3 regions of the Candidatus Pelagibacter sp. PS_16 genome follow, and region 1 is predicted to be linked to each of the others. Evidence: riboswitches for the same ligand, from Rfam matches in the RefSeq annotation. Region 1 holds a riboswitch; each other region holds the start of a gene.
The links. A riboswitch is a leader RNA that binds a small molecule or an ion and turns the genes downstream of it on or off. The one in region 1 is predicted to bind S-adenosylmethionine.

Region 1 (6,787 bases):
CTCGATATTTACTTGCTGGAACAGTTAAACCAATTGACTCAGCAACTTCCCTAATCAACATTGGGTTTGCTCCACAACATACTCCAAGGTAATTAATACCTAGCTCATAAGCATCTTTTGCAAATTTACCTATTTCATATCTATTACAAAAGTGTGGGTCCAATGCTGTTGGAAACGTTCTTCCATGAGGTGATGGACATGCACAATTACTTCTGTCCGGTAGATTAAAAAATGTTGGGTAATCTTCACTGGTTCTATAAGGAATAGGTAAAGCTCCAACATGACATTTAACTGCTTTTCTAATTTCTTTTAAAAAAGGAAACATGGTAGCAGGTCCTCTAAAACAATTTAAACCAACAACATCAGCCCCTAATTGCTCTAGCTCTTTACAGGTATCAACAACTGATTTTCCATCTCTCATTTTATTTTCACCCATTGGAGATATGGTTAATACAGTTGGTAAACCTGTTTTTTTCATAACTTCTAAAGCTTTAAAAGCTTCTTCAGCATAATAAAAAGTTTCACCAATTAACATATCAGCACCTTCTTCAACGGCCCAACCAATCATTTCTGTAAACATTCCTTCAACTTCTTTTTGAGATTGTGGATCATTATGTTTCCAGATATTTGAATTTGAAATATTACCTGCCATCAAATTTGGTTTTGATCCTTTAGGAGTATCTAATGCTACTTTTTTAGCAATTTTTAATGCTGAACGATTTAGTGGTTCAAGAAGTTCTTCTTTACCAATAACACGCATTTTTTCTCTGTGTCCATTATAAGTAAAGGCCTCAACTACATCAGATCCTGCGTGTTGAAATTCTCTATGTAAGTTCTCTAAAACTTCAGGATGATCTAATGACACCATTGGAACAAATTCCCCTGATGACATGTAGCCACGTCTTTCTATCTCAAATAAAAAACCTTCTGCGCATATAACAGGTCCTTTATCTAATCTTTCTTTTAATTTATTTGTGCTCATTTTTTTTCCTCTTGTTTTGGGGAAAAAAGGTCACAAAATAATAAGAGGTTATATTCATAGGCCTCTTTTCTCCTTTTTAGTGCTTAAGCAAATGCAGGGCGCACAATATGGTTCAACTGCCCGGCTTAATTTTATGAAAGATAAAAAAAAACCACCTGTCTAAAGCGGTGGTTGAAGCGTCGCTTTAGCAGGATTTATAACGCGCTCTGCAATTTAACTTAAATCAGCGCAACCAAATATAATCAACTTTCTCTCAAAATGTCAAATGAAATAGATGATGGTTAGAATTAGAAGGATAATGACAATCCAAATAGTAAGATTAGTTAAAAACTGCTTTAATTTAGAATTAGATTGTAGAAAAGCTGGGAGTACTAATAAGAGTATCCCTAGCATATAAACAAAGGGTATTATCTGATCTGCCATTTATATCGATGATAGCTTCATCTTTTTGGAATACTTTTTCTGAGGTGAATTTTTTATAACTGCTTGAGCACAACGCATGACCCCTCTTTTTTTATCAAAAGTCATTTTGGGATCACCATACAATTTCCATCCATTGGATATGGCCTCCGTTACACGATGGCAAAATTCTGAAGTGTCGTCACTTGTAATAAATCTATAACCTTTCATAATCAGACCTTAACAAGTCCTAAATCATGTGTCTATGTTCAGTTTATTATTATTATTTTAAGTCTTTATGCTTCTACAGTCATTACTAATTTAATGAATAGCCAGCTGATCTTACGGTTCTAATTAATTCTTTAAATCCATCAATATTAATACTTTGTCTAAGTCTTCTTATATGAACATCAACTGTTCTTGTTTCAACATTGATATTATCAGACCAAACATTCTCTAGAATTTGATCTCTTGAGTAAACACGTTTAGGGTTTTTAATAAAAAAATTGATTAAATCATATTCCTTGGGTCCCAAATGAATTTCTTTGTTTTTTCTAAAAACACGTCGTGTTAATCTATCCACCTTAAGGTCTTCGAATTCAACAATATCAGAAACTAATGAGGGCTTAGATCTTCGAAGTAGCGCTTTTATTCTTGCAAGTAATTCTGGGAAACTAAAGGGTTTGGTGATGTAATCATCTGCACCAGAGTTTAACCCTTTAATCTTATCTTCATCCTCACCCTTAGCAGTAAGCATTATGATTGGAATTTCTTTAAATTTTTTTTCTTTTTTTAAAATTTTACAAATTTCTACGCCAGAAAAATCAGGTAACATCCAGTCTAATAAAACAAGATCAGGAAATAATTTTTTAATATCTTCAATACCCTCATTGCCATTGTCTGATGATGAAACTTTATAACCTTCTTTTTCAAGGTTATATTTAACTAAAGTGATAATGGGTTGTTCGTCTTCTACAATATGAATGCTAACGCTCATTAGTTTGGATCAAAATCTTTACCTTTAGGTCTTGCTCCTTCAATATGCTCTCCCTCGATTAGATAAAATAAAGCTTCAGCGATATTAGTAATATGATCTCCTGCTCTTTCAATATTTTTAGTCACAAACAATAAGTGTGTTGCTAGATCTAAATTTTTTTTATCTTTGCTTAAGAAATTTGCAACTTCATTCATTGCGATATGTGTTAAATCATCTACTCTCTCATCTGATTTCCAAATTTTAACAGCAGCTTCTTTTGACTGGTTAAGATAAGCATCCAAAACATCTTTCAATTGTCTTTGAACTAACTCCCCTAATCTTTTTAAACTGGCAATTAACTCTTCTGGAAGATCGCGTGGTAAAGGTTTGATCTTTTTAGCAACACTTTTTGCTAAATCACCAATACGTTCAAGATCACTTGAAATTTTTAAAGTTGAAATAGTTAATCTTAAATCAATTGCCATCGGGGCTCTTTTAACGAGTACTGTTACAATCTGCTCTTCAATAGTTGCTCTTAACTCATTAATTTTTTCATCATTTTTAATAATGTTTTCAGCAGCTTCTTTATCAACTTTGATGATGGCCTCCATTGAATCTGTCAACTGAGCTTCAACTAAGCTACCCATTTTAATTAAGTTATCATTTAAACTTTGTAATTCATCCTCGTAGGATTTAACAATATGTGTAATATCTGACATAATTAACCAAACCTCCCTGTAATATAATCCTGGGTCATTTTATTTCCAGGGTTTTTAAATATTTTCTCTGTTGTATCCACTTCAATTATTTTTCCTAAATGGAAAAAGCCAGTTCTTTGAGAAACTCTTACGGCTTGGGACATTGAATGAGTAACAATGACTATTGTATAACTTTTTTTAAGTTCATCAATTAATTCTTCAATTTTAGCAGTGGCAATAGGGTCTAGTGCCGAACACGGTTCATCCATTAAAATAACTTGAGGATTTACTGATATGGCTCTTGCAATACATAATCTTTGCTGCTGACCTCCAGATAAACCTGTGCCTGCTTCATTTAACCTGTCTTTAACTTCGTTCCATAAAGCTGCTTTTTTTAAACTATTCTCAACAATTTCATCCATATCTGTTTTATTTTCTGCTAAACCATGAATGGTTGGTCCATAAGAAATATTATCATAAATACTTTTTGGAAAAGGATTGGGTTTTTGAAAAACCATACCAATTTTCTCTCGAAGCCCTACAACATCCAGATTTTTGTCAATGATCTCTTCATCATCTATTGTAATTGATCCTTCAACTTTACAAATATCAATAACATCATTCATTCTGTTTATGCATCTTATGAAGGTTGATTTTCCACATCCAGAAGGACCGATTAAAGCTGTAACTTCTTTGTCATAGATATCCAAATCTACATCAAAGAGTGCTTGTTTTTCTCCATAATGCACATTTAAATTACTGCTTTTAATTTTTATTTTATTATTTTTCATTACCACTTCCTTTCAAATTTTTGTCGTAAGTAAACTGCTATAAAATTTAATGTAATTAAAAAACTTAAAAGAACCATAATAGTTGCTGATGTTTTTTCTACAAACCCTCTTTCTGCTTGTTCAGACCATAAATAAACCTGTACTGGCAACGAAGCTGATGGATCCGTTGGAATAGATGGAATATCGACCACAAAAGCAACCATACCAATCAATATTAAGGGCGCTGTTTCCCCAAGCGCTTGGGCCAAACCAATAATAGTTCCTGACAAAGTGCCTGGAATTGCTAAAGGCAGAACATGATGCGTAACTGATTGAACTTTAGATGCGCCAATTGCAAGCGCTCCTTCTCTAATTGAAGGAGGTACTGCTTTTAAGGAAGCTCTACATGGAATAATAATTCTTGGTAAAGTCATTAAGGCTAAAGTAATTCCTGCAATTAATGGAGTTGATCTTGGTAGATGAAAGGTCCCAAGCAAAATACCCAAACCTAATAATCCAAATACAATGGAAGGTACTGCTGCTAAATTATTTATATTAATTTCTATAAAATCAGTAATTTTATTTTTAGGAGCAAATTCCTCTAAATAAACTGAAGCTGCAATAGCGATTGGAAAAGATAATAATAAAGTAATTACAATGGTAAAAAATGAACCCACTAAGGCTCCACCAATTCCTGCAAGTTCAGGGTTTCTTGAATCTCCTTTAGTAAACAAATATGAGTTAAATATTTTATTAACTTTTCCTTCATTAACTAATTCGTCATAAAGATTTAATTGAAAATTATTAATCCGTCTTCGCTCTTCTGGAAGTTCTCTAGGGTAATTACCTTTATGCAATTGATCAAAATCATCTGATGCAGTTAGTTTTAATACAGTGGTTTGATTTAAAGCTTTTGGATTATCAAGTAAAAAGTTTCTTATTTCATATTCATAATCAGGACTAAATAAATTAATTAATAACTTTTCTTCGGTTAAACCATTAACTTTTTTTACTTTAAGAATACTATCAATTGCTAGTTCATAGTAATCTGTATTTTCTAAATCTTCGAGTGGAGGCGATTCACTTAATTCTAAAGTATCAGCATCAAAATTTACCTCAACATCTATAGTTGTTTTTAAAAATGCGCCACTGCCTTTTGAAAAGATAGCATTTAATAAAAAGATTACAAAAAAAATTGCTAGTAAAATAGAAGTTAATCCATAGAGCTTAAATCTTTTTTCAGCATTATGTCGTTTTTTTAATCGTTGCTCTTTATTCATATTTTTCTCTATATTTTTTAACAAATCTTAAGGCTATGTAGTTTAAAATTAATGTTGCAAAGAAAAGTGTTAAGCCCAATGCAAAAGCAGATTGTGTTTTTGGACTATCGAACTCCTGATCGCCAATTAATAACATTACAATTTGAGTGGTGATGGTAGTGGTAGACTCAAGTGGATTAATGGTTAGATTTGCGGCTAAACCAGCAGCCATTACCACAATCATTGTTTCACCAATGGCTCTTGATACAGCTAATAACACCGAGCCCACAATCCCTGGTAATGCAGCAGGAATTACAACATTTTTAATAGTTTCTGATTTGGTTGCTCCAATTGCATAAGATCCATCTCTTAAAGATTGAGGGACTGCATTAATCACGTCATCAGATAATGAAGACACATAAGGAATAATCATAACTCCCATTACCAATCCTGCAGCAAGAGCACTTTCAGAAGATACCTCTAAGTTTAACTTTTCACCTAATTCTCTAAAAAAGGGGCCAACAGTAAGCGCTGCAAAAAAGCCATATACAACTGTTGGAATTCCAGCCAAGATTTCAATAATTGGTTTAGAATATTTTCTAACTTTAGAACTTGCGTACTCTGCCATATAAATTCCAGAAAATAATCCAATAGGAACAGCTACAAGCATTGCAATGAGAGCTATAAATGCTGTACCAGCAAATAAAGGAACAGAACCAAAAGCACCTTTTAAATTTTCATATTCTAAAGCTGTAATTGCTGAGGCATCACTAACGAAAGCTCTTTGAGGACTCCAATTCATTCCAAACAAAAAATCAAAAATATTAATTGCTGAAAAAAATTTTAAACTTTCAAATAAAAGAGAGAAAATAATTCCCATTGTTGTTAATATAGCAACTAGAGAACATACAAAAAGTAATCCTGTTAAAATTTTTTCAACATCATGTCTTGCTTTATTATTTTTTGAAATTCTAAAAATCCCATATGAGATAGCAGCAATAAAAGTTGATAATAATAAAACAATTTTAGAATTTTGAGCAATTGTTTGTAAATTTTCATAATTCTTAACGCCTATTTTAATTTCTTCAGTTAAGGTTCCTGAAAAATTACCCTCATAAAGTGATCTAATTTTTTGATAAAGTAAATTAAGTTGGTCCCCTGAATAATTTAAATCGTTTTGAATTAAAGTTTGTGAGATCAAATATTTAATAATCGCTGGTTCAAATATAGACCAAAATAATAATATAATTAATGCTGGTAACGCGCACCATAAAGCTAGATAATAACCATAATAATTTGGTAGAGCGTTAATCTTTATAGATTGTGTTGATGTAATTTTTCTTATTCTAGAGCGACCATATAAAAATGATAGATAGCTAAATATTGTAACTAATAATAAAATTATAATATTCATGAGCTTATGTATTACAGTTTTAATGTTACAGATTTGTTACAATTTTAAACTACAAATTGTACTAATAAAAAAGGCCAGAAGTTTATTCTGGCCTTGATTGTGTTTGAGGAATTTAAATTACTTGATGCTAATAGTGTTTAATTCGACCGCTGCAGTTCTTACAACATCATATTTTGCTTTAGCTAAAGGTACTAAACCGATCTCAGCTAAGTAACCTCTTGGTCCCATTGCTTTTTTTGACGTAAAATCTTTAATAAATGCGTCAATTCCAGGAACTACTCCAATATGT
Region 2 (6,787 bases), 400 kb from region 1:
GTGTTTGTTCAGCTGGTTTTAAAACTACACAGTTACCTGCAGCAAGTGCTGGTGCAAGTTTCCATGTTGCCATTAATAATGGAAAGTTCCATGGTATAATCTGTCCAACTACACCAAGTGGTTCAGGTATATGATAAGAATATTCACTATTACTTATCTCTGAAACCGAACCTTCTTCTGCTCTGATTACTCCAGCAAAATATCTCCAATGATCAACAACTAATGGTAAGTCAGCTGCCATACACTCTCTAATTGGTTTTCCATTATCTAAACATTCAGCAGTAGCTAATAGTTCAAGATTTTTTTCAATAACATCAGCTATTTTAAGTAGTATGTTAGATCTTTCAGTTATTGATGTAACTCCCCAAGTAGGAAAGGCAGCGTGTGCAGCATCTAATGCAGCCTCAACATCTTTTGCATCTGATCTTGGAACGGAACATATAACATCATTATTAATTGGACTTACGTTATCAAAATATTTTCCTGATTTTGGTTTAACGAATTTTCCTCCTATAAAATTTCCATATTGTTCTTTAAATGGAAATTTAACTTTTAAGTGAGACGTATCTAGTAATGGAGATCGTCCACCTTTTACTGTTTCTGTGCTCATTTTTACCCTCTCTCTTTTATTAATATTCTTAAGCTTATTTTTTTTTATTGGCTTAAGTAACTTCTCTTTAGCCACACCTTTTTTCTTTTTAACTTTTTTAGTATTTTTAGGTGATTGCTTGACCAAGTTTTTCTTAATTTTTTTTTTGGTCTTACGTTTAGATTTTTTGGCTGTTTTTTTCTTTTTTGTAGCCATTACTTAACTAAACAAAAATTGATCTAAAGATCCATTAATTATATTATTATTTTCTACTTAAGATTGAATATAGCCTACATCTTGTGCTTAATTGAAATGTGTCTAATAATTTAGTTATGGATAATGATATAAAAAAAGAATTACAGTCTGCTACATTTGAAAGATTGCTCAAACATCTAGATGAACGAAAAGATGTTCAAAATATAGATATTATGAACCTTGCTGGCTTTTGCAGAAACTGTTTATCAAAATGGTATCGAGAAGAAGCAGAGAAAAAAGGTATTGAAATTTCAGACTTAGATGCACGTGAGCATGTTTATGGTATGCCTTATTCTGAGTGGAAAGAAAAATATCAAAAATAATTATTTTTCTTTAAGCCTTGGAAAAAGTTCTACAAAATTACAAGGTTTATGATTTATATCTAACTGATGTTTTAAAATTCCATCCCAGGCATCCGTTACTCCCCCTGAAGAACCTGGCAAAGCAAATACATATTTGCCATTAGCTAGTACTGCACAAGCTCTAGATTGAATGGCAGATGTACCAACTGTTTTTAAACTTATTGTTCTAAACACCTCTCCAAATCCTGGAATATGCTTGTCAGCTATCTCGTTTACTGCCTCTGGTGTAATATCTCGACCTGTAAGCCCAGTGCCCCCTGTTGTAATTACAACATCTATTTCTGATTGATTAATCCAATCTTTAAGGATTTTAATGATGTCATCTTTGTTATCTTTACAAATTTTTCTATCTATTAATTTATGTTTAGCCTTTTCTATTTTTTTTACTAAGATCGCACCGGACTTATCGTTCTCAAAAGTTCTGGTGTCCGTAACAGTTAAAAGTGCTATATTTACAATCATAAATTTAAAATAATTATTATGATTATATTATCATTTTTATTTCTTCTAACAGCAACTTTATATTCAAGTGTTGGCTTTGGTGGTGGCTCTACCTATCTAGCCCTTCTATTAATTTGGGATATTCCTTACTTGATCTTTCCTGTAATTGCTCTCTTTTGTAATATTATTGTCGTATCAGGAAATTGTATAAATTATATTAAAGCTGGAAATATCAATTTTAAGATCCTTACCCCATATTTGATATCATCTGTGCCACTTGCATTCATAGGGGGATCTTTATCAGTAGATAAAGAAATTTTTGAAATTTTACTTTTTTTAGTCTTAGCGCTAGCAGGAGCTCTACTTCTCATCAAATTTCAATCTTTTGATCAAAAAATTGAAATTTATAACAAGATACCAAAAATATTATCGCTATTCATTGGTGCATCTATTGGATTTGTGTCTGGTGTAGTTGGAATTGGTGGTGGAATTTTCTTAAGCCCTATATTGTTATTAATTAGAGTAGATAAAGCAAAAAACATTGCAACAGCAGCATCATTATTCATACTGATTAATTCTTTATCAGGACTTGCTGGCCAATTTACAAAGGCATCAACAATAAATGGAATTTATGATTATTGGCCATTATTTCTATTTGTTTTAATAGGCGGCCAGCTTGGAAACTATTTAAATCTTAAAATTTTTCCTGCAAGAATATTAGCTCTAGTGACATCGGGACTTGTCATATTTGTCGCTATTCGAATGGGACTGAAGTTGTTTGCATAACAGAAGTATTAAATTATTATAGAAAGGTTATGAAAACATTTAGAGCATTTGGACCCACTATAGGAAAAACAAAGTTATCCAAAAAAATTATTACTATATTAAATAATCACATTGATAAGTCTCAATTATCTAAAAAAAATGATTATAGCCCTAAACTTGCAAGTCAAATTAAGAATGAAATTAAGATACCTAAAACTTTAATTAATAAGAGTTTGTCTAAAGAATTAATAAAAAATATTAAAGTTTACCTTGATAAGTCAGGTATTAAAAAAATTAAAGAAATTAAGATAATAAATCTATGGGTGGTTAGGCAATTAAAAAATGAATATAATCCAATTCATTATCATGAAGGACAACTGTCAGGTGTTGGCTATCTTAAAATCCCAAAAGATATGAATCAAAATAAATTAGTTAAGAATAAAAAGATTAAAACTAATGGAACAATTGATTTTATTAATGGTCAAAAAAACTTTTTAAGTAAAAGTATCTATAATTTAAACCCTAAATTAGGAGATCTATTGATTTTTCCAAATTATTTAATGCACACAGCTTATCCATTTAACGTTGATGGTGAGAGAAGATCCTTTTCATTCAATGCTAAAATATTATTCAAGAAGTGATTTACTAATCAGTCTAATAGATATATAAATAGTTAACCGATTTGATCCATATTGCAGGTACTAACTGCTAAAAAGGAAATCATTATATAATTGGTAAAGGTAGTTGAACTGTATTGTGCACCTGGCATAAAGCCAAAGCACTAAAAAAGTAAGGAATAAAAATGGATATCAATTTTTTTAAAACAACACGAATTTTAGATGGTGGTATGGGACAAGAATTGTTGGCTCGTGGTATGAAGCCAAACGGCACATTGTGGAGTGCAAATGCTGTTTTAAAAGAAGAATACCATCAACTCTTACTAGACACACATTTAGACTTTATTAAAGCGGGTGCTGAAGTTATTGTTACAGCAACCTTTACTACTAGACGAATAAGATTACGTGATAATAAAATTGAAGATAAGTTTGAATACTTAAACAAAAAAGCTGGTGAAATAGCTCAGAAAGCTAAAGAACAACATCCTAAGGTGTTAATTGCAGGCGGTCTTCCACCTCAATATTTAACATACGAAGAAGATACAAGACCAGATGACGAAATTAAGCAAAACTTTTATGATCAAGCAAAATTATTAGATCCTTATATTGATTTTTTTTACTTAGATGTTTTGTCTAGTGTAAAAGAGTTTAAATTAGCAATTGAAGCAATTGAAGAATTTAATAAGCCATACTTAATAGGTGCTCACATTTCTGAGGGAATAAATCTTCCAAGTGGAGAAAAAATATCAGATATTATTAACAATATTAATCATAATAATTTACTAGGATTAATTTTATCCTGTGTTTCTCCTGAAAACTTTTATGAAAATTTAGAAGAAGTAAAAAATTTAGGTGTTCCATTTGGATTTAAGCTTAATGCTTTTGTGACAACTAATCCTAAAGATGGTTATACTAATAGTTATAATGTCAGTAAAACTGGTAACCCAAATGAATTTTTGGGTCAAAGAAAAGATTTAACACCTGAATTGATGGCAAATTTTGTTAAAAAATTTAAAAATGCTGGTGCTACTATTTTAGGTGGATGTTGCGAAACGAGACCTTCTCATATTAAAGAAATGGTTCAGTTTAAGTAGTCTTTTTTTGATCTGCTTTTTTAACAAAGTAAATTCCAACAACGACTGCTAATAAAGATAATAAAATTTTAGATGTTATTATTTCTTTTAAAAAAATATAACTCAATATAGTACCGAATATTGGAATTAAGTAAGAGACTTGTGATTGAAATATAAGACCATTATCTTTTAGAATTTTAAATCTTAGCAACCAAGCAACACCTGTTGAAACCATTCCTAGATAAACTACTGATATTGTAGACTCAACGCTTGGAACCGAGTTCCATGGTTTTTCAATAAAATAAACAAATGGTATTAAGATTAGGACAGCCCAAATTAATATAGAGCCTGTTACATTTTCATTCTTTTTCTTACTAATTTTAAGAGTTAAAACTCCTCCAATAACATAACAAGTTGACCCAAGTAATATTAATAACGCAGAAATAAAATTACTATCATTTATTAATAGATTATCTGAAAACAAATAAATAATTCCTGAAAAACCAATTAGTATTCCAAAAGTTTTAACTAAATTGAACTTTTCATTTTTTGTATAAAAGTGACCCAATATTGTTGAACTCAAGGGTGTTGTTGACATTAAGATTGCTGCCAAATTACTTTGTACAGATTTCACACCATAAGCTATTAAGAAAAAAGGTAATACTAAATTGACAAAACCTATTATAGCAAACCAATACCAATCTTTGGAAAATGCTTCTATCTTAATTTTTTTATAAAAGCATAATAATAATACTGGAATTGCTCCAAAAAAAACTCTCAAGAATGCAATTGTAATTGGTCCAAAAGATTCTGTTGCAATTTTGATATTAAAAAAAGCTGATGCCCATATTAAAGCTAAAACTACTAATAATGTATAATCAATTAACCTAGGTTGTCTCATTCAATTATATCTTCAACATTTCCATTCGTAATTTTTTGAATATCGTTATAGTTTATTTTAAATACACAGTTTGGATGTCCTGCTGCTGCAAACAATTCATTAAACCTTTCTAAAGAATTGTCTATTATAATTTCAATTCTCTCTAAATGCCCAACAGGTGAGACACCCCCTATTGTATAGCCCGTTTGTGTCTTAACTTCTTCTGGTGATGCCATTGAAATGTCTTTTTTATCTTTAATTTTTTTTAATTTATTTAATGAACACCTCTTATCACCTGCCACTAAACATAGTATGAAGCCATTTTCTGATCTAAATAATAAGCTTTTGACAATTGCACCTACATCACAAGCTAAAGCTGTTGCTGCATCCAGTGCTGTTCTTGCTGAATTTTCTAAAACTATTACCTCTAAGGATTGGTCAAAGTTTTTAAGAATTTTTTCAGCTCTTTTAACAGGTTCTTTATCTAATAAGCTCATATTTCAACTAATAATTGATTGATAATTTAACAAATAATGTTGTAATTCATATGTAAAAAACGCATAGGTGATATTTATTATTCAAGCAATATTATTAAAGAAACATTTGTTATTAATCGACTACAAAATTTAAAAAAGGAGAAACTATGACTGCTGCCAATGTTCTAAAATTCATAAAGGAAAAAGAAGTTGAATTTGTTGATTTAAGATTTACTGACCCTCGAGGAAAACTTCAACATTTAACAATGGATCAAACTATCGTTGATGAAGAAATGTTAAATGAAGGTGTATTTTTTGATGGTTCATCTATTGCCGGTTGGAAGGCAATTAACGAGTCTGACATGATTTTAATACCTGATACTTCTAGAATGATTATGGACCCTTTTACATCTCATAATACTCTAATCCTTTTTTGTGATATTCTAGATGCTGTCAAAAGATCTCCTTATGAAAGAGACCCAAGAGGAACAGCTAAAAAGGCAGAAGCATATTTAAAGAAATCTGGCATTGGTGATAAAGCTTTTTTTGGTCCTGAACCTGAATTTTTTGTTTTTGATGATGTTAGAATTAATAATGATCCAAACAACACTGGTTTTAAAATAGATAGTAAAGAAGGTCCTTATAATTCTGGAACAGAGTATGCAAATGGAAATATGGGTCATAGACCTCCAGTAAAAGGTGGTTACTTTCCAGTCCCTCCAGTTGATAGTGAACAAGATATGAGAAGTGAATACTTAAAAAGTTTAAAAGAAGTAGGTATTAAAGTTGAAAAACATCACCATGAAGTAGCACCAAGTCAACATGAACTTGGTATGTACTTTGGAACTCTTGTTGATCAAGCTGATAATGTTCAATTATATAAATATGTAGTTCAAATGGTTACACATTCATTTGGAAAAACAGCAACTTTTATGCCAAAGCCGATTGCAGGAGATAACGGTTCAGGTATGCACATTCATCAATCAATTTGGAAAGACGACAAACCAGTTTTTTCTGGTGATGCTTATGCAGGGTTATCTGAAACAGCACTTCACTATATTGGTGGAATTTTAAAACATGCAAAAGCAATTAATGCTTTTTCAAATGCTACAACAAATAGTTATAAAAGATTAATTCCAGGTTTTGAAGCCCCTGTTCTGCTTGCTTACTCTGCAAGAAATAGATCTGCTTCATGTCGTATACCAATTTCATTAAGTAAAAATGGTGCAAGATGTGAAATAAGATTTCCTGATGCTTCAGGAAATCCATATTTAACTTTTGCTGCTATGCTTATGGCTGGTTTAGACGGAATTAAAAATAAAATACATC
Region 3 (6,787 bases), 130 kb from region 1:
ATTAGTTTGTATTGATTTTTTTTTAATTTTTTTAAGTATAAAATTGATCCTTTTTTGATCAATTATTTCTTTTTTATGGATTTTTACTTTTAGCACTTCATTGACTAATGAAGATCTTTTTTTGATTAATTTAAGTAAATCATTATCAAGTTTATCAAGCTTAATTCTAATCTGATTTAGTTTTTTTTTATTTGTAGGCGACATTTATTCAATTGGTTATTAAGATAATTATTATAAGTATAATTTATGTTTGTAAATAGCGACAACTATATAAAATATTTAAAATTGTGGTTAATAACTTTATTTTCATTAATTGTTCTTATGGTAGCTGTCGGTGGTCTTACTAGACTAACAGACTCTGGTTTATCAATCACAGCTTGGGAGCTTTTTACTGGAATACTCCCACCTATGAATATTAATGAGTGGAATTTTTATTTCACAGAATACAAAAAAATTCCTGAATATAAAAATATTAACTACGGCATGTCCTTAGATGAATTTAAAGTGATTTTTTATTGGGAGTATGCTCATAGATTGTTAGCAAGATTTGTAGGTTTGTTTACTTTAGTGCCTTTGCTTTTCTTTACTCTCTATTTTAAAAAAACTCTGCATTATTCTAATAAATATTATTGGATTTTTTTCCTTGTGTGTCTTCAGGGGTTCATCGGTTGGTATATGGTATCTAGTGGATTAATTGAAAATAATGACGTTAGTCACTTTAGACTTAGCATTCATTTATCTTTGGCTTTATTTATTTTATGTTTAATTTTTTGGTATATTTTAGATATTCATAAAATTAAAAAATTTGAAAATAAAATTCCAAATTTATTTTTATTATTCATACTTAAATTGATAGTTTTGCAGATTGTATTGGGTGCTTTCTTATCAGGTTTAGATGGTGGTCTCATCTATAATTCATGGCCTGATATGAATGGTAGTTTTTTTCCAAATGATGTTAGTTATGGTGATTTAATTACTACTCAATTATTTAACAACCCATCAATTATTCAATTTTTGCATAGATCAACTGCATATTTGCTTCTTTTTTTTATAATCATTTTAAATTTTATCTATTTTAAAAAACAATATGATTTTAAATATGTATTATTTTTTGATGTTGCTATCTTGTTTCAAATTTTTTTAGGAATTATAACTTTGATTTCTGGTGTAGAGATTACATATGCTTCACTACACCAGCTAGGTTCAATATTAGTTTTGAGTTCTTATTTTTTGATATTATATAAAAACTCTAACTAACTGCTTTCAAATTCCCTTTAGAAGATTTATTTAAAGCTTGGTCTAAATCCTCAATAATGTCATCTATATGCTCAATACCAATACATAATCTTACGTATCCAGGAGTTACACCTGAGGCTAACAATTCTTTTTCTGTTAACTGACTATGAGTTGTTGTTGCAGGATGAATTGCTAAACTTCTTGCATCCCCAATATTTGCAACATGATAAAACATTTTTAAAGACTCGATAAATCTCTTACCTGCTTCAATACCACCTTTGAGCTCGATACCAACTAAACCACCATTTCCTTCATTAAGGTATTTTTTAGCACGATCAGCAATTTTACCTTCATGTTCTGTTGGATAGATTACTCTTGTTACTTCTTTATTTTTCTTTAAATAGTCAACAACTTTTGATGCATTTGAGCAGTGTTGTTTCATTCTGAGAGCAACTGTTTCGAGCCCTTGAATAATTCCAAATGCATTGTCAGGTGATAGGGCAGAACCAAGATCTCTTAGTAATGTAACCCGCGCTCTTACTGCAAAAGAAACATTAGCCCCAGTTAATTCTGGAACCACTTTTCCCCATATAGCTCCACCGTAACTTGCGTCAGGTTCGTTAAATAAAGGTTGCCTTTTGGGATCAGCTGTCCAATCAAAATTACCTCCATCAACCAAAGCTCCACCTACAACCGTACCGTGACCACCTATATATTTTGTTAGTGAATAAACTACTACAGCAGCACCATGTTCTAAAGGTTTGCAAATTACAGGAGCAGCTGTGTTGTCCATTATTAATGGTATATTGTATTTTTTACCAATATCAGAAACTTCTTTAATTGGAAAAACTCTCAAATAAGGATTTGGTAAAGTCTCACCATAAAAAGCTCTAGTTTTATCATCAACAGCTTTTTCAAAGTTTTTTGGGTCAGAAGGGTCTGCATATCTAACTTCAATACCAAGTTTACTTAATGTATGCGTGAATAACGAAATAGTACCTCCATATAAATCCGTAGAGCTGACTATATTATCTCCGGCTTGTGCAACGTTTAAAATTGCAAAAGTTGATGCGGTTTGTCCAGATGCTACTGTTAAACAGGCTAATCCTCCTTCTAATGAAGCAACTCTTTTTTCAAGAGCATCATTTGTTGGATTCATTATTCTTGTATAAATATTTCCAAATTCCTTAAGAGCAAACAAATTTGCAGCATGTTCAGTACTATCAAATTGATACGATGTTGTTCTATAAATTGGAACTGCTACTGCTTTGGTTGTTGGATCACTTCTATAATCACCACCATGTATAGCTATAGTCTCAGGGTTTTGTCTTTTTGTACTCATCTTAATACTCCTTTTTTAGTACTTTTGCTTTATGCAAGGCGTACAATACAGTTCAAATGCGCCTACCGATAATGTGGTTAAAAAATCCTTTTTAGCAATAACTAGCCTGCAATAGGAACAAATCGGCTATATAAAAATATCATTTAAGCAAGATATTGCAAGAGAAATATAAAATTGACATTATATCTAATAATAGTATTAATCCTCGCACTATGACAAAATTTCTAAAAAGTGGTGATTTAAACAGTAACTGGTTTGAGATAGACGCTAAAAATGCTGTAGTTGGCAGATTAGCTTCTATTATTGCTTTGATTGTTAGAGGAAAAAACAAAACAACTTTTACACCTCATATGGATGATGGTGATTTTGTTGTTGTTAAAAATGTTGAACAAGCAAAGTTCACAGGAAAAAAATTTAAAGATAAAAAATATTATAGACATACTGGTCACCCAGGTGGAATTAAAGAAATTACTCCTGAAAAGTTATTAGAAAAAAATAAACCTGGTGAGACATTAAAATTAGCTATTAAAAGAATGTTACCTGGGGGAGTTCTAGGAAGAAAACAGTTAACTAAAGTAAAAATTTATGCTGGTGAAGAACACCCTCATGCAGCACAAAACCCAAAACTTTTAGACCTAGGTAAATTAAACAGTAAAAATTTAATAAGAAATTAATATGGTAACAGCAGCTACACCAAATAAAGTATCTACAAAAAAACCTAAAATTAAATTAGATTTTAAAGATAGTAAATACGCAACTGGTAGAAGAAAAAAATCTATTGCAAAAATTTGGGTGAAAAAAGGTACAGGTAAAATTTACGTTAATGGCAGAACTATGGATGAGTATTTCACTAGCGGAAGTCACAAAATGCAAATCACAAGACCATTTGAGATTATAAACCAAGCAACTGATTATGATGTAAGATGTAGCGTAGCAGGTGGTGGTCACACAGGTCAAGCTGGTGCAATGGTTCATGGTATTGCTAAAGCATTAATCTTATTTGATTCAGAGAATAGAGCAGTACTTAAGACAGAAAAGCTTAATACTAGAGACTCTAGATCAGTTGAAAGAAAAAAACCTGGTCGTAGAAAAGCAAGACGAAGCTTCCAATTCTCGAAAAGATAATTCTTTTTTAACTCTAAACTGTTATAATAAAAAAATGCCTAAGCTTAATGTTTTAGTTGCTGGATCAACAGGTTATATTGGTGTTCAATTAATTAAATTATTAGTTAAACACAGCAATGTTAATATTAAATATCTTTGTGGTAATACGTCTGTTGGAAAAAATATTTCTAGTTATGAAAAATCATTAAGTTCAAAAAAATTACCTAAAATTATTAGATACAATAAAGAACTTTTAAAAAACATAGACCTTGTTTTTACAGCTCTACCTAATGGTGAAGCACAAGATATTTCAAATGATTTATTAAAATACAATATATTAATTGATTTAGCTGCAGATTTTAGACTTAATAAAGCATCAGAATATCTAAAATGGTACAAACAAAAACACAGATCTGTTAAAAATATTAAAAAATCAATTTATTCATTACCAGAAATCAATGGTGATAAATTAAAGAAGTTTAATATCATTGGATGTCCAGGTTGCTACCCAACATCAATACTTTTACCACTTATTCCTTTAGTTAAGAAAAATTTGATAAAAACAGATAATATTATTATAGACTCAAAATCTGGTTACTCTGGTGCTGGGAGAGGTGTACATAAAAAATATAAGGATAAAAATCTTTATGAATCCTTAAGCGCTTATGGTGTGGGTTTCCATAGACATAACTCTGAAATTCAACAAGAAATCGAAAACTACACTAAAAAGAAATTTTCTTTTACATTCACACCCCATTTAACACCAATGTTTAGAGGGATACTTAGCACAATTTATCTAGACCTTAACAAAGGTGTAGGTATTAAAAATTTAGAAAACACTTTAAAGAGCCAATATTCAAAAAACAGATTCGTTAAAATTTTAAAAACAAATTCATTGTTAAGTACAAATGACGTAATTAACACAAATAATTGCTCTATAGTAATTTGTAAAACTAAGTATAAAAATAGAGTAATTATTTTATCTGTTATTGATAATTTGATTAAAGGTGGGGCAGGTCAAGCAATACAAAATATGAATATCAAATATGGTTTTAATGAAACAAAAGGATTAATTTGAAATACTTATTTTTATATTTGATTGTATTTTTAACTTCGTGCTCATTAAACAAAGACTCTGCTTATTGGAATGAAGATCCAATAAAAAAATCTGCTGAAGATAAAAAATTATCTAAGATATCATTGAAAACCGGTGATTATAAATCTATGACATTTGATGAATTTAACCTTTTTCTTAAAGATTATTCAAATAATGCAGAATATCCAGATATTAACCAATAGATGAAAAATATAATTAACATTGCTGTAGTTGGTCTAGGACAAGTTGGCATCTATTTGTTAAATGAACTTAACACTAAAAAAAAAGATATTGAACTTAAGACGGGTAAAAAGATTAATGTAGTAGCTGTTTCAGCAAGAAGCATTTCTAAAAAGAGAAGATTTAAAGTTAATAAGAAAATGTTTTTTAAAAACCCATTAGAAATTTTTAATAAAACCAAAGTAGATATTTTATTCGAAGCCATAGGTATGTCGGATGGGATTTCTAAAAAAGTTGTAGAAACTGCCTTAAAAAATAAAATACATGTAATCACTCCAAATAAAGCGCTCATCTCTAAACACGGCGATTATTTAGGAAAATTAGCAGAAGATAATAATGTTAATTTAGAATTTGAAGCATCAGTAGCAGGTGGCATTCCAATATTAAGAACCATTAAAGAGGGTCTTGCAACTAACAAAATTTCTAAGGTTTATGGAATTTTGAATGGTACTTCTAACTATATTCTTTCAGAAATGAGAAATTCTAAAGATAGTTTTTCAAATGTTTTAAAAAAAGCACAAAAACTTGGGTATGCTGAACCGGGTAATCCTAAATTAGATCTTAATGGTTTTGATGCTTTTGCTAAAGTAAGAATTTTGTCTGCTCTTGCATTTAATACTAAGATTTCAAAACACAAATGTTTGATGGAAGGTATTGAAAAGATTGAGTTAAAAGATATAGAAATTGCTAATCAATTAAATTCACGCATTAAATTATTGGGTATTTCTGAAATTATTAATAATCAATTGTTTGAAACTGTTCACCCATGCTTAGTAAGTAAAAATTCGTATATTGGTAATGTTGGTGGAGTTATGAATGCTGTTATTCTTGAAGGAAAACCTGTTGGTGAAAGTATATTACAGGGAGAGGGAGCTGGTCCTGGTCCAACTTCATCATCATTATTATCCGATCTACTTTCAATATTAAATGGGAATGTTAAAAAACCCTTTGGTATTCCAGGTAGCAAACGTAAATCAATTAAATGTTATAATGTAAATAATTATACAAATTCTCTATATTTGAGATTTGAAGTTAAAGATAAACCTGGTGTTTTATCAACAATTACTAATAGACTAGCTAAGTATAAAATTTCAGTAAAAAGACTAATTCAAACTCCTGATAAAAAAAATAATAAAGCCACTATTGTTATTATTACCCATAAAACTAATGAGCTTAATTCTAAAAATTGTCTTTCTGTTTTCAAAAAAGACAAACTTATTCTTAAATATCCTACATTGATTAGAATTTATAATTAATGGAAATATATCTAAAACTCTTTGAGGTGATATTTCCTGTCTTTTTTGTTGTTGGTATTGGTTATTATCTAGGTAAAAATAATTCAAAAATTGATACAACTTTCATAACTAATTTTGCTGCCAATATTGGAACTCCAGCAATGATTATATATGCTCTAACTTCAACTGGTATATCCTTTGAAATATTTAAAGATTATTCCTGGTACTTCTTAATAGCAATTGTAGCTTTTACTTTTATCGGAATAATTTTTTTATTTTTTTTAAAAACAAAAGACATCATCCGTGAGCTTCCACCATTCATAATGCCAAATACTGGAAATATAGGTATGCCTATTTGCTTATTTGCTTATGGTAATGAAGGTTTAGGTGTTGCAGCATCAATTGGAGCTTTAATAGTTTTATGCCACTTTACCTTGGGGATTTTCCTTGCTGATAGAAAATTCAATATTAATGTTATTCTTAAAAATCCACCATTTTATGCAATTATAATTTCAGTGATTTTTCTATATTTCA

Region 2: it holds a riboswitch for S-adenosylmethionine, as region 1 does, so the genes downstream of both, AC5SL0_RS01815 (homocysteine S-methyltransferase family protein) here and AC5SL0_RS03945 (homocysteine S-methyltransferase family protein) in region 1, are expected to answer to the same signal.
Region 3: it holds a riboswitch for S-adenosylmethionine, as region 1 does, so the genes downstream of both, AC5SL0_RS03185 (O-acetylhomoserine aminocarboxypropyltransferase/cysteine synthase family protein) here and AC5SL0_RS03945 (homocysteine S-methyltransferase family protein) in region 1, are expected to answer to the same signal.

What each region holds. Positions count from the first base shown of each region.
Region 1 covers NZ_CM182074.1:742,064-748,850, forward strand. Annotated here, with positions in the region: gene AC5SL0_RS03945 (homocysteine S-methyltransferase family protein) at 1-982, opposite strand, end outside; SAM riboswitch class V at 1,049-1,113, opposite strand; gene AC5SL0_RS03950 (DUF1737 domain-containing protein) at 1,406-1,612, opposite strand; gene phoB (phosphate regulon transcriptional regulator PhoB) at 1,698-2,378, opposite strand; gene phoU (phosphate signaling complex protein PhoU) at 2,378-3,076, opposite strand; gene pstB (phosphate ABC transporter ATP-binding protein PstB) at 3,079-3,846, opposite strand; gene pstA (phosphate ABC transporter permease PstA) at 3,846-5,105, opposite strand; gene pstC (phosphate ABC transporter permease subunit PstC) at 5,098-6,498, opposite strand; gene AC5SL0_RS03980 (substrate-binding domain-containing protein) at 6,616-6,787, opposite strand, start outside.
Region 2 covers NZ_CM182074.1:342,379-349,165, reverse strand. Annotated here, with positions in the region: gene adh (aldehyde dehydrogenase) at 1-610, opposite strand, end outside; gene AC5SL0_RS01835 (DUF1244 domain-containing protein) at 922-1,167, shown strand; gene AC5SL0_RS01830 (molybdenum cofactor synthesis domain-containing protein) at 1,168-1,668, opposite strand; gene AC5SL0_RS01825 (sulfite exporter TauE/SafE family protein) at 1,687-2,433, shown strand; gene AC5SL0_RS01820 (2OG-Fe(II) oxygenase family protein) at 2,463-3,053, shown strand; SAM riboswitch class V at 3,142-3,205, shown strand; gene AC5SL0_RS01815 (homocysteine S-methyltransferase family protein) at 3,215-4,123, shown strand; gene AC5SL0_RS01810 (DMT family transporter) at 4,116-5,003, opposite strand; gene AC5SL0_RS01805 (YbaK/EbsC family protein) at 5,000-5,479, opposite strand; gene glnA (type I glutamate--ammonia ligase) at 5,626-6,787, shown strand, end outside.
Region 3 covers NZ_CM182074.1:611,144-617,930, reverse strand. Annotated here, with positions in the region: gene AC5SL0_RS03195 (chorismate mutase) at 1-204, opposite strand, end outside; gene AC5SL0_RS03190 (COX15/CtaA family protein) at 247-1,257, shown strand; gene AC5SL0_RS03185 (O-acetylhomoserine aminocarboxypropyltransferase/cysteine synthase family protein) at 1,250-2,578, opposite strand; SAM riboswitch class V at 2,583-2,651, opposite strand; gene rplM (50S ribosomal protein L13) at 2,791-3,252, shown strand; gene rpsI (30S ribosomal protein S9) at 3,254-3,703, shown strand; gene argC (N-acetyl-gamma-glutamyl-phosphate reductase) at 3,738-4,760, shown strand; gene AC5SL0_RS03165 (hypothetical protein) at 4,757-4,981, shown strand; gene AC5SL0_RS03160 (homoserine dehydrogenase) at 4,982-6,274, shown strand; gene AC5SL0_RS03155 (AEC family transporter) at 6,274-6,787, shown strand, end outside.